3 regions of the Streptomyces luteireticuli genome follow, and region 3 is predicted to be linked to each of the others. Evidence: riboswitches for the same ligand, from Rfam matches in the RefSeq annotation. Region 3 holds a riboswitch; each other region holds the start of a gene.

Region 1 (3,264 bases), 1.3 Mb from region 3:
GCGGACGGAGGGGCGTTGACATGACGACATCGACGACGGACCGGCGTCCCCGTGCGCAAAGCGCACCAAGCGGCCCCCCGCGCGGTACGCAGGCCGACGGCATGGCCGTCGCCGCCTTCGTCCTGGGCCTGATGGGGCTGCTGGTCTTCAACGTGGTGCTCGGCCCGCTGGCCCTGGCCCTCGGCGGCCTCGCCCTCGCCCGGGGCACGGCCCGCCGCGGCCGGGCCCTCCTCGGCCTGACCCTGGGCGCAGCCGACCTGCTCGTCCTCCTGGCCCTGACCCTGGCGGACCACACCGTCTCCTGGAGCCTGGGCGGCTGACCCCTCGCACTGCCGTGCACCGGCGCGAACGGGCGGCCGCACGCCCGCACTTGCCGCGCGCTCCCATGCGTTGTTGCATAGGTATTGCAGGTGGAAATCGGCCGCGCCTACGGTGTGCCCTTCCTGGTACGCCCAAGGAAGGGAACCCGCGATGACCACTGGCTCTTCCACCGTCACGGGCCTGCGACCGTCCCGCTGGCACCGGGTCTCGGGAGCGATATCGCGCCACGAATGGCGACGGCTCGGCGGGATGGCGGCCGTCGTCGTCGCCCTGCACATCGTCGGCTGGTTCACGCTCGTCGCGCTCGTCGCCCCCGGGCACTACAGCCTGGGCACGAAGTCCTTCGGGATCGGCATCGGCGTGACCGCCTACACCCTCGGACTGCGGCACGCCTTCGACGCCGACCACATCGCCGCGATCGACAACACCACCCGCAAACTGATGCACGCCGGACAGCGGCCGCTGTCGGTCGGCTTCTGGTTCGCCCTCGGCCACTCCAGCGTGGTCTTCGCCCTCGCCTTCCTGCTCTCGCTCGGCGTCCGGCAGCTGGCCGGGCCGGTGGCGGACGAGGGCTCCGGGCTGCACGCCGTCACCGGCTGGATCGGCACCACCGTCTCCGGCGCCTTCCTCTACGCGATCGCGATCATCAACATGGTGATCCTCGCCGGGATCTGGAAGGTCTTCCGGCGGATGCGCTCCGGCCACTTCGACGAGGCGGCGCTGGAGGAGCAGCTGAACAACCGCGGCCTGATGAACCGCCTGCTGGGCCGGGTGACGAAGGCGATCACCCGGCCCTGGCAGATGTATCCGCTGGGCCTGCTGTTCGGCCTGGGCTTCGACACCGCCACCGAGGTCGCCCTGCTCGTGCTGGCGGGCTCCGGCGCCGCCTCCGGCCTGCCCTGGTACGCGATCCTCTGCCTGCCCGTACTGTTCGCGGCGGGCATGACGCTGCTGGACACCGTCGACGGCACGTTCATGAACTTCGCCTACGGCTGGGCCTTCTCCAAGCCGGTCCGCAAGGTCTACTACAACCTCACCGTCACCGGCCTGTCCGTCGCCGTCGCCTTCCTCATCGGCACCGTCGAACTCCTGGGCCTCCTCGCCGACAAGCTCGGTCTCCACGGGCCCTTCTGGGACTGGATCGCCGGCCTGGACCTCAACGTCGTCGGGTTCGTCGTCGTCGGGCTGTTCCTGGCGACCTGGATCCTCGCCCTGGTGGTGTGGAAGGCCGCCCGCATCGAGGAGAAGTGGAGCGCGCACGTCCGGCCCGAGCGGGTGACCGTCGCCGACTGACACACCGGGCAGCGGACGCCTGCTGTGACTTAACCTGGAGGACGCAGCCGGTTCGCCCTGCCCGCCAGGCAGGCGCGTCGCAAGAGGGAACCCGGTGGGAATCCGGGACTGCCCCGCAGCGGTGAGCGGGAACGACCGCCGTCATGAGCACTGGGATCCGCGAGGCCCCCGGGAAGCGACGGCCAGTAGGTCAGTGAAGGATGCCCGCGAGTCCGAAGACCTGCCGCTGCCCGCGCGTGACCGCCACGCGCGGTCCGACCGGTGGCCCCGAGGGAGGGCGACGCGGGGAACACACCGGCACGCACCGCACCGCGCGCCGGGCCCTCCGCGCCCGCCCGGGGCCCGCGACGCGACGCGCGAAGGAGAACTCCGTGCCCCGGCAGCCGACCGCCCCCACCGGGGAATCCCCCCGGCCCGCCCCCTGTGTCCTCCTCAAGCCCGGCGAAACGTTCCTCAAGGGCCGCAACCGGGAGCGTTTCGAGCAGCGGCTGCAGGACAACCTGCGGTACGCCCTACGCGGCGTCGGCGGATCCACCTGGATCAGGACCACCCAGAGCGTGACCGTGCTCGGCGGGCAGGTCCCCGTGGCGGAACTGGTCGAACGGGCCCTCCGCGTCATCGGGTTCAGCGTCGTGGAACCCGCGGTCCGGGTGCCCAGCACGGTCGAGGACATCGGCGCGACCGTGCTGGACGCCCTGGACGGACTCCGCGCCGGACGCCCCGGCCTCACCTTCGCGGTCCGCGCCCGCCGCCGCGACAAGGACTTCCCCCTCACCTCCACCCAGCTCGAACGCCACGTCGGAGGCGTTGTCCACGAGACCCTCGGGCTGCCGGTCGACCTCCGTACACCCGACGTCCGCGTCTCCGTCGAGGTCGGCCGGCACGAGACCTACCTGTCGTGGGAGCGCCACAAGGGACAGGGCGGCCTGCCCGTGGGCAGCGGCGGCCGCGCCCTCGTCCTGCTCTCCGGCGGCTACGACTCGCCCGTCGCCGCCTACCGCGCCATGCGCCGCGGCCTGCGCTGCGACTTCGTCCACTTCACCGGCGCCCCGTACACCAACGCCTCCTCCGTCTACAAGGCATACGCCCTCGCCCGCGAACTCAACCGCTACCAGCCGGGAGGCCGGCTCCATGTCGTCGCCCTCGGCACGGCCCAGAAGCAGCTGGCCGTCGCCGGCGCCGGCAAGCTCCAAGTGATCGCCCAGCGGCGCCTGATGATCCGCACGGCGAGCGCCCTCGCCCGGCGGACCGGCGCCGAGGCCGTCGTCACCGGCGACAGCCTCGGCCAGGTCGCCAGCCAGACCCTCGCCAACATGGCGACCATCGACGAGGCCGCCTCCCTGCCCGTCCTCCGCCCGCTCCTGGGCTGGGAGAAACAGGAGATCATCGACGAGGCCCGGGCCATCGGCACCGCCGCCGTCTCCGTCCTCCCCGACGAGGACTGCTGCAAGCTCCTCGCCCCGGAACGGGTCACCACCCGCGCCCGCGTCCCCGATGTGCAACGGGTCGAGAAACGGCTCGACATGGACGAGGTCATCGAGGGGCTGCTGCGGAACGCGCAGTGCCTGCGGCCGGGGGCGGACGAGGACGGAAGCGACGCCGACGCTTCTTAGTGGAGGTTTCATCCTGGGCGTGGTGTCTCATCCTCGG
Region 2 (3,264 bases), 4.5 Mb from region 3:
GACGGAGGAGCAGCCCGGGGCGCGGGCGGAGGAGGCGCGGCACGCCGTCGCCCGGACGGTCCTCGGGGCGGAGCCGCCGGGGGCGTTCGGGCCGGACTTCGCGGCCGCCCCCCGGGCGCGGGGCCGGGCGCGCGCCTGAGCCCCGGCCCGGTCGGCGGGGGCTCGGGCGCTTACAGGGAGCGCTCAGATGCCCTGGCCCGCGAAACCCTCCCGCCACGTCGGGTACTCCGGGGTCCAACCCAGCTCCCGGGCGCGGGAATTGAGCGCGCCGCGCTCCCACGGCTCACCGCCGCCCGGCACCGGCTCCGGCGCCGGGACGCCCAGCGCCCCCGCGAGCACCGGCAGCCACTCCCGGCCCCGCGCCGGCTCGTCGTCCACGACGTTCACCGGGCCGGACGGCCAGTCGAGTGCCGCGACCGCCGCGGACGCCGCGTCCGCGACGTGGACGAAGGAGCTCACGGCGTCGTTCGCCTCGATGCCGCCGAGGAAGGCGGCCGGTTCGCCGCGGAGCGCCGCGGCGACCGCGCCGCCGGGGGCGTACCAGGTGCCGGGGCCGTAGAGGATGCCGTACCGCAGCACGACCGCCGTCCCCAGCTCCGCGACGGTCTCCTCCAGGGCGCGGATGCCGCCGACCATCGAGGCGCGCGGGGCCTCGGGGGAGTCGTCGAGGGGGACGGACTCGTCGGCGGGGGTGCCGCCGGGCGCGTAGGCCCAGGCGACGGACTGGGCGACGATCCGCCGGACGCCGGCGGCGCGGGCCGCGTCCACCAGGTTGCGGGTGCCCTCGCGGCGCAGCCTTATGTTGGCGCGGCCGTCCGCCCCGGCCAGGTCGGTGAGTTGGTGGATGACAGCGTCCGGCGCGGCGTCGGCCACCGCCCGCCGTACGGCGTCCGCGTCGAGGACGTCCGCCCGGACCGCGGAGGCGCCCATGCACCGCACGAGCTCGGTCCCCTCCGCCGTCCGGGAGGCCCCGGTGACCTCGTGCCCGGCCTTCAGGAGGAGGGGGACGAGCAGGCGGCCGACGGCGCCGGTGGCGCCCGCGACGAAGATGCGCATGGAAAGGGTCCGTTCGTGCGTGGTGTGCGGTGGTACTTGGTGGTACTCGGTGGTACGTGGCCCAGGCTAGAGCGGAATGCCGTCTCGCATTTGGGCCATTCGCGAGCCGGATGCGTGGGCTACTCGGGAGGGATGAGTTCCAGATCACTTCCCCGGGCGGGCCGGCAACCCCTACGCTGACGGTGCAGCTGGTTCGCCCTGCCCGCCAGGCAGACGCGTCGCAAGAGGGAACCCGGTGGGAATCCGGGACTGCCCCGCAGCGGTGAGTGGGAACGACCGCCGTCATGAGCACTGGGATCCGCGAGGACCCCGGGAAGCGACGGCCAGTAGGAACAGGCACGGCGCCCGCGAGTCCGAAGACCTGCCACTGCCCGTGCGCGTATGGACGCGCACGGAGTTCCGGTGACCTCGTGGGCGGGTCGGCGAACGCGATGGCCGTACCCGGCCGTTCGCTCCTTCGCCTTGCGCGCACCCGTCCCGGGACGCCGCTCAGTGCTCGCGAAGGAGAGTGTTGTGACCAGCAAGTCCGCAGCCGCGGCAGCACGGGCCACCGTGTACGGCTACCCCCGACAGGGTGCCGGCCGGGAACTGAAGAAGGCCGTCGAGGGTTACTGGAAGGGCCGTGTCGACGCCGGTGAACTCCGGCGCACCGCCGCCGCGCTGCGCGCCGCCACCTGGCGGGGCCTCGCCGGGGCCGGCGTGCACGAGGTGCCGACCGGCGACTTCTCGTACTACGACCACGTCCTGGACACGACCGTCATGGTCGGCGCGATCCCCGCCCGGCACCGCGCCGCCGTCGAGGCGGACGCCCTGGACGGCTACTTCGCCATGGCCCGGGGGACGCAGGACGTCGCGCCCCTGGAGATGACCAAGTGGTTCGACACCAACTACCACTACCTGGTACCCGAGTTGGGTCCGGACACCGTCTTCGCGGCCGATTCCGCCAAGCAGGTCGACGAGTTCCGGGAGGCCCGCGCCCTCGGTCTCGACGCACGCCCCGTCCTCGTCGGTCCCCTCACCTACCTTCTGCTCGCCAAGCCCGCCCCGGGCGTCGACGAGGGCTTCGAGCCGCTGACCCTGCTCGACCGGCTGCTGCCCGTCTACGCCGAGGTCCTCGCCGACCTGCGGGCCGCCGGTGCCGAGTGGGTCCAGCTCGACGAGCCCGCCCTCGTCCAGGACCGCAGCCCGGCCGAACTCAACGCCGCCGCACGGGTCTACCGCGACCTCGGCGCCCTCACCGACCGGCCCAAGCTCCTCGTCGCCTCCTACTTCGACCGGCTCGGCGACGCCCTGCCCGTCCTCGCCAAGGCCCCCGTCGACGGGCTGGCCCTGGACTTCACCGGGCCCGCCGCCGGGAACCTCGACGACCTCGCCGCCGTGGGCGGCCTGCCCGGCAAGCGGCTGGTCGCCGGTGTCGTGGACGGGCGCAACGTATGGATCAACGACCTCGCCGGGTCGCTCGCCACCCTCGCCACCCTCCTCGGCCTCGCCGACCGGGTGGACGTCGCGGCGTCCTGCTCGCTGCTGCACGTCCCGCTCGACGTCACCGCCGAACGGGACATCGACGGACAGATCGTCCGCTGGCTCGCCTTCGCCCGCCAGAAGACCGCCGAGGTCGTCCTCCTGGCGCGCGGACTGGAACGCGGCACCGACGCCATCGCCGCCGAACTCGCCGCCAACCGGGCCGACCTGGCCTCCCGCGCGGGCTCGCCCATCACCCGCGACCCGGCCGTGCGCGCCCGCACCGCCGCCGTCACCGACGCCGACGGCCGCCGCTCGCACCCCTACCCCGGGCGGGCCGCCGCCCAGCGCGCCCGGCTCGGCCTGCCGCCGCTGCCGACGACCACCATCGGCTCCTTCCCGCAGACCACCGAACTGCGCACCGCCCGCGCCGACCTGCGCGCCGGACGCATCGGCACCGAGGGCTACGAGGAGCGGATCGAGGCCGAGATCCGGGAGGTGATCTCCTTCCAGGAGAAGGCCGGGATCGACGTCCTGGTGCACGGCGAGCCCGAACGCAACGACATGGTCCAGTACTTCGCCGAGCAGCTCACCGGCTACCTCGCCACCCAGCACGGCTGGGTCCAGTCCTACGGCACCCGCTACGTCCGTCCGCCGATCCTCGCCGGCGACATCTCCCGCCCCGGGCCGATGACCGTCCGCTGGACCTCCTACGCCCAGTCGCTGACCGGCCGCCCCGTCAAGGGC
Region 3 (3,264 bases):
GTCACCACCCCCGAGCCCGCGGTGACCCCCGCCGTGGCCGCGACCAGCTGAGGAATCCTTCCGCGATGAACATCAATTGGGCCGCGCTCGGCCAGGTCTTCGGTGTCAGTGTCGTGATGACGGTGGCGCTGGTGGGGGTCTTCACGCTGGGGATCGTGGGGACGTCGGGGTCCCGCGAGGGCGGGGGGTCGTCCACGGGGTTGGTCCGCGCCGGTGCGTATGCGTGTTATGCGGCGTGTGCGGCGGTGGTCGGGTACGGGATCTATTTGATCGTCGCCTGAGGCGGCGGTCTCGGGGCGGGTCGGGGGGTTTTTGCCCCCGGCCCGCCCTTTCGCCTCCCCCAGAGGGGGTACCCCCACCCGGGGCGGGGCCCCGGACCCGGACCGCCCCTCCGGGCGGTGGCGGGGCTTCGCCCCTGCGCCCCCTGGACCCCTGAAGCGCCCTGCGGGCGCTGTCCTCAAGCGCCGGACAGGCTGGGTGTGTGCCCCGGTCCCGCCCTTTCACCGTTTCTTCCGGGGAGACCCCGGACCCCGTCCGCCCTTCGGGCGGAGTCCTCAAACGCCGGACGGGCTGAAGTGCCCGCCCGGGCTGAAGTACGCGCCCCGGCTGAAGTACGCGCCCCGGCTGAAGTGCGCACCCGGGCTGAAGCGCGCGCCCGGGCTTTGGAATCCGGCCCGGGCCCGAAACCCAGCCCGTCCGGCGTTTGAGGACGAGCGGCGGAGCCGCGACAAACGGGGTCCGGGGCGGAGCCCCGAAAAAGGGGGCCAGGGGCGAAGCCCCGGAAGCAGGGGTGCAGGGGGCGCAGCCCCCGCCGGGGAGCAGGGGCGGAGCCCCGCCCACCGCGCGGCAGCGCGGTGCCGGGCCGAGGGGGCGGAGCCCCCGGAAGAAACGGTGAAAGGGCGGGCCAGGGGCAAACCCAAACCCGAGTTGACGCCCGCTCACGGGCCATGGTGGACTGCCGAGGCCAAACGGCGACAGCAGAGGAAGCCGGTGCGAGTCCGGCGCGGTCCCGCCACTGTCACCGGGGAGCGCGCCCCCGCGCAGCACCACGCAGCACCGCAACGCCACGGCAGCCGAACACCGCCGGAAGGCAAGGGGATCCGCGCCGATCCGGGAGCCAGGAGACTCTGGTCGCCGGTCACGTCGAACCAGGGCGCGGACCCTGAGTGAGGACACAGAGCCATGCCCGGCCGCCGCCGACCACCGACCGGACCGCGTTCGCCCCGAGGTGCGACGGCGGTCTGACGCGTGCCCTCCGCCGACCCCCTCGGCTTCGCCTGCGGCGCCGTCCTCGGTTTCGCCTGCGACCTCGTCCTCGCCGACCCCCGCCGCGGCCACCCCGTCGCCGCCTTCGGCCGCGCCGCGCACTCCGTCGAGCGCCGGCTGTGGCGCGACCACCGCGCCCACGGCACCCTGCACACCCTCGTGTGCGCCGGTGGCGCGGCCGCGGGCGCCGCCCTGCTCGCCCGCGCCACCCGCGGCCACCGCACCGCGGACGCCGCCCTGACCGCCGCCGCGACCTGGGCCGTCCTCGGCGGCACCTCCCTCGGCCGCGAGGCCCGCGCCATCGGCGGGGCGCTCGAAGCGGGCGACCTCGATGTCGCCCGCGAACGGCTGCCGCACCTGTGCGGGCGCGACCCGCAGTCCCTGGACGGGCAGCAGATGGCCCGCGCCGTCGTGGAGTCCGTCGCCGAGAACACCTCCGACGCCGTCGTCGGCGCCCTCGTCTGGGGCGCGTTCGCGGGCGTCCCCGGCCTCATCGGCTTCCGCGCGGTCAACACACTCGACGCGATGGTGGGCCACGAGTCCCCCCGTTACCGCCGCTTCGGCTGGGCCTCCGCCCGGCTCGACGACGTCGTCGGCTGGCCCGGCGCCCGGCTCACCGCCGCCCTGGCCGTCCTCGCCGGCCCCGACCGGCGCGACGCGCTGCGCGTCGCCCGGCGCGACGCCGGCCGCCACCCCAGCCCCAACGCGGGCCCGGTGGAAGCCGCGTTCGCGGGCGCCCTGGGCGTACGCCTCGGCGGCACCCTCGCCTACGCCGGCCGCGTCGAGCACCGCCCCGTCCTGGGTGCGGAGAACCGGCCGGTGGCCGTGGCCGACATCGAACGGGCCGTCCGGCTCTCCCGCCGGGTCTCGTTGCTGGCGCTGGGCGTTGCTGTCACCGGGCGCACAGTGGGAAGTCTCATCAGCAGGACCGTCAAGAGGAGCAGCACGGGTGGGTAAGCGGGGTGGGGGCCTGCTGGTCGCGGGGACGACCTCCGACGCGGGCAAGAGCGTGGTCACCGCCGGCATCTGCCGGTGGCTGGTGCGCAAGGGCGTCAAGGTGGCGCCGTTCAAGGCGCAGAACATGTCGCTGAATTCTTTCGTGACCCGGGAGGGCGCCGAGATAGGCCGCGCCCAGGCCATGCAGGCCGCGGCCGCCCGTGTCGAGCCGAGCGCGCTGATGAACCCGGTGCTGCTCAAGCCGGGCGGCGACCGCAGCAGCCAGGTCGTGCTCATGGGCAAACCCGTCGGCGAACTCAGCGCCCGCGGCTACCATTCCGGCCGCCAGGAGCAGCTCTTCGGCACCGTCACCGACTGCCTGGAGCAGCTGCGCGCCACCCACGACGCGGTGATCTGCGAGGGTGCCGGCAGCCCCGCCGAGATCAACCTGCGCCGCACCGACATCGTCAACATGGGCATCGCGCGCGCCGGTCGGCTGCCCGTCGTCGTGGTCGGCGACATCGACCGCGGCGGCGTCTTCGCGTCCTTCTTCGGCACCACCGCGCTGCTCTCCCCCGAGGACCAGGAGCTCATAGCGGGCTATCTGGTCAACAAGTTCCGCGGCGACGTGTCCCTGCTGGAGCCGGGGCTGGAGATGCTGCGCGGCCTCACCGGCCGCCGGACGTACGGCGTCCTGCCGTTCGCCCACGGCCTCGGCATCGACGAGGAGGACGGGCTCCGCGTCTCGCTGCGCGGCGCCGTGCGCGAGTCGGTGGTCGCCCCGCCACTGGGCGAGGACGTGCTGCGGGTCGCGGTCTGCGCCGTCCCCCTCATGTCCAACTTCACAGACGTGGACGCGCTCGCCGCCGAGCCGGGCGTGATCGTCCGCTTCGTCGACCGCCCCGAGGAACTCGCCGACGCGGACCTCGTGGTGGTGCCCGGCACCCGCGGCACCGTCCGCGCCCTGGCCTGGCTTCGCGAACGCGGTCTCGCCGACGCGCTCGTCCGCCGCGCCGCCGAGGACCGCCCGGTCCTCGGCATCTGCGGCGGCTTCCAGCTCCT

The links. Region 3 has a riboswitch for cobalamin ahead of AB8735_RS10065 (cobalamin biosynthesis protein). Riboswitches for the same ligand answer to the same signal wherever they lie in the genome.
Region 1: another riboswitch for cobalamin. It lies ahead of thiI (tRNA uracil 4-sulfurtransferase ThiI); the one in region 3 lies ahead of AB8735_RS10065 (cobalamin biosynthesis protein).
Region 2: another riboswitch for cobalamin. It lies ahead of metE (5-methyltetrahydropteroyltriglutamate--homocysteine S-methyltransferase); the one in region 3 lies ahead of AB8735_RS10065 (cobalamin biosynthesis protein).

What each region holds. Positions count from the first base shown of each region.
Region 1 is NZ_CP167927.1:1,128,789-1,132,052, reverse strand. Features, by position in the region: gene AB8735_RS04800 (hypothetical protein) at 1-19, shown strand, start outside; gene AB8735_RS04795 (hypothetical protein) at 21-320, shown strand; gene AB8735_RS04790 (HoxN/HupN/NixA family nickel/cobalt transporter) at 538-1,614, shown strand; cobalamin riboswitch at 1,696-1,836, shown strand; gene thiI (tRNA uracil 4-sulfurtransferase ThiI) at 1,986-3,227, shown strand; gene AB8735_RS04780 (IS5 family transposase) at 3,236-3,264, opposite strand, start outside.
Region 2 is NZ_CP167927.1:6,875,099-6,878,362, forward strand. Features, by position in the region: gene AB8735_RS30895 (malate synthase A) at 1-139, shown strand, start outside; gene AB8735_RS30900 (NAD-dependent epimerase/dehydratase family protein) at 184-1,056, opposite strand; cobalamin riboswitch at 1,229-1,440, shown strand; gene metE (5-methyltetrahydropteroyltriglutamate--homocysteine S-methyltransferase) at 1,570-3,264, shown strand, end outside.
Region 3 is NZ_CP167927.1:2,399,490-2,402,753, forward strand. Features, by position in the region: gene AB8735_RS10055 (anion permease) at 1-51, shown strand, start outside; gene AB8735_RS10060 (hypothetical protein) at 66-281, shown strand; cobalamin riboswitch at 980-1,128, shown strand; gene AB8735_RS10065 (cobalamin biosynthesis protein) at 1,249-2,223, shown strand; gene AB8735_RS10070 (cobyric acid synthase) at 2,216-3,264, shown strand, end outside.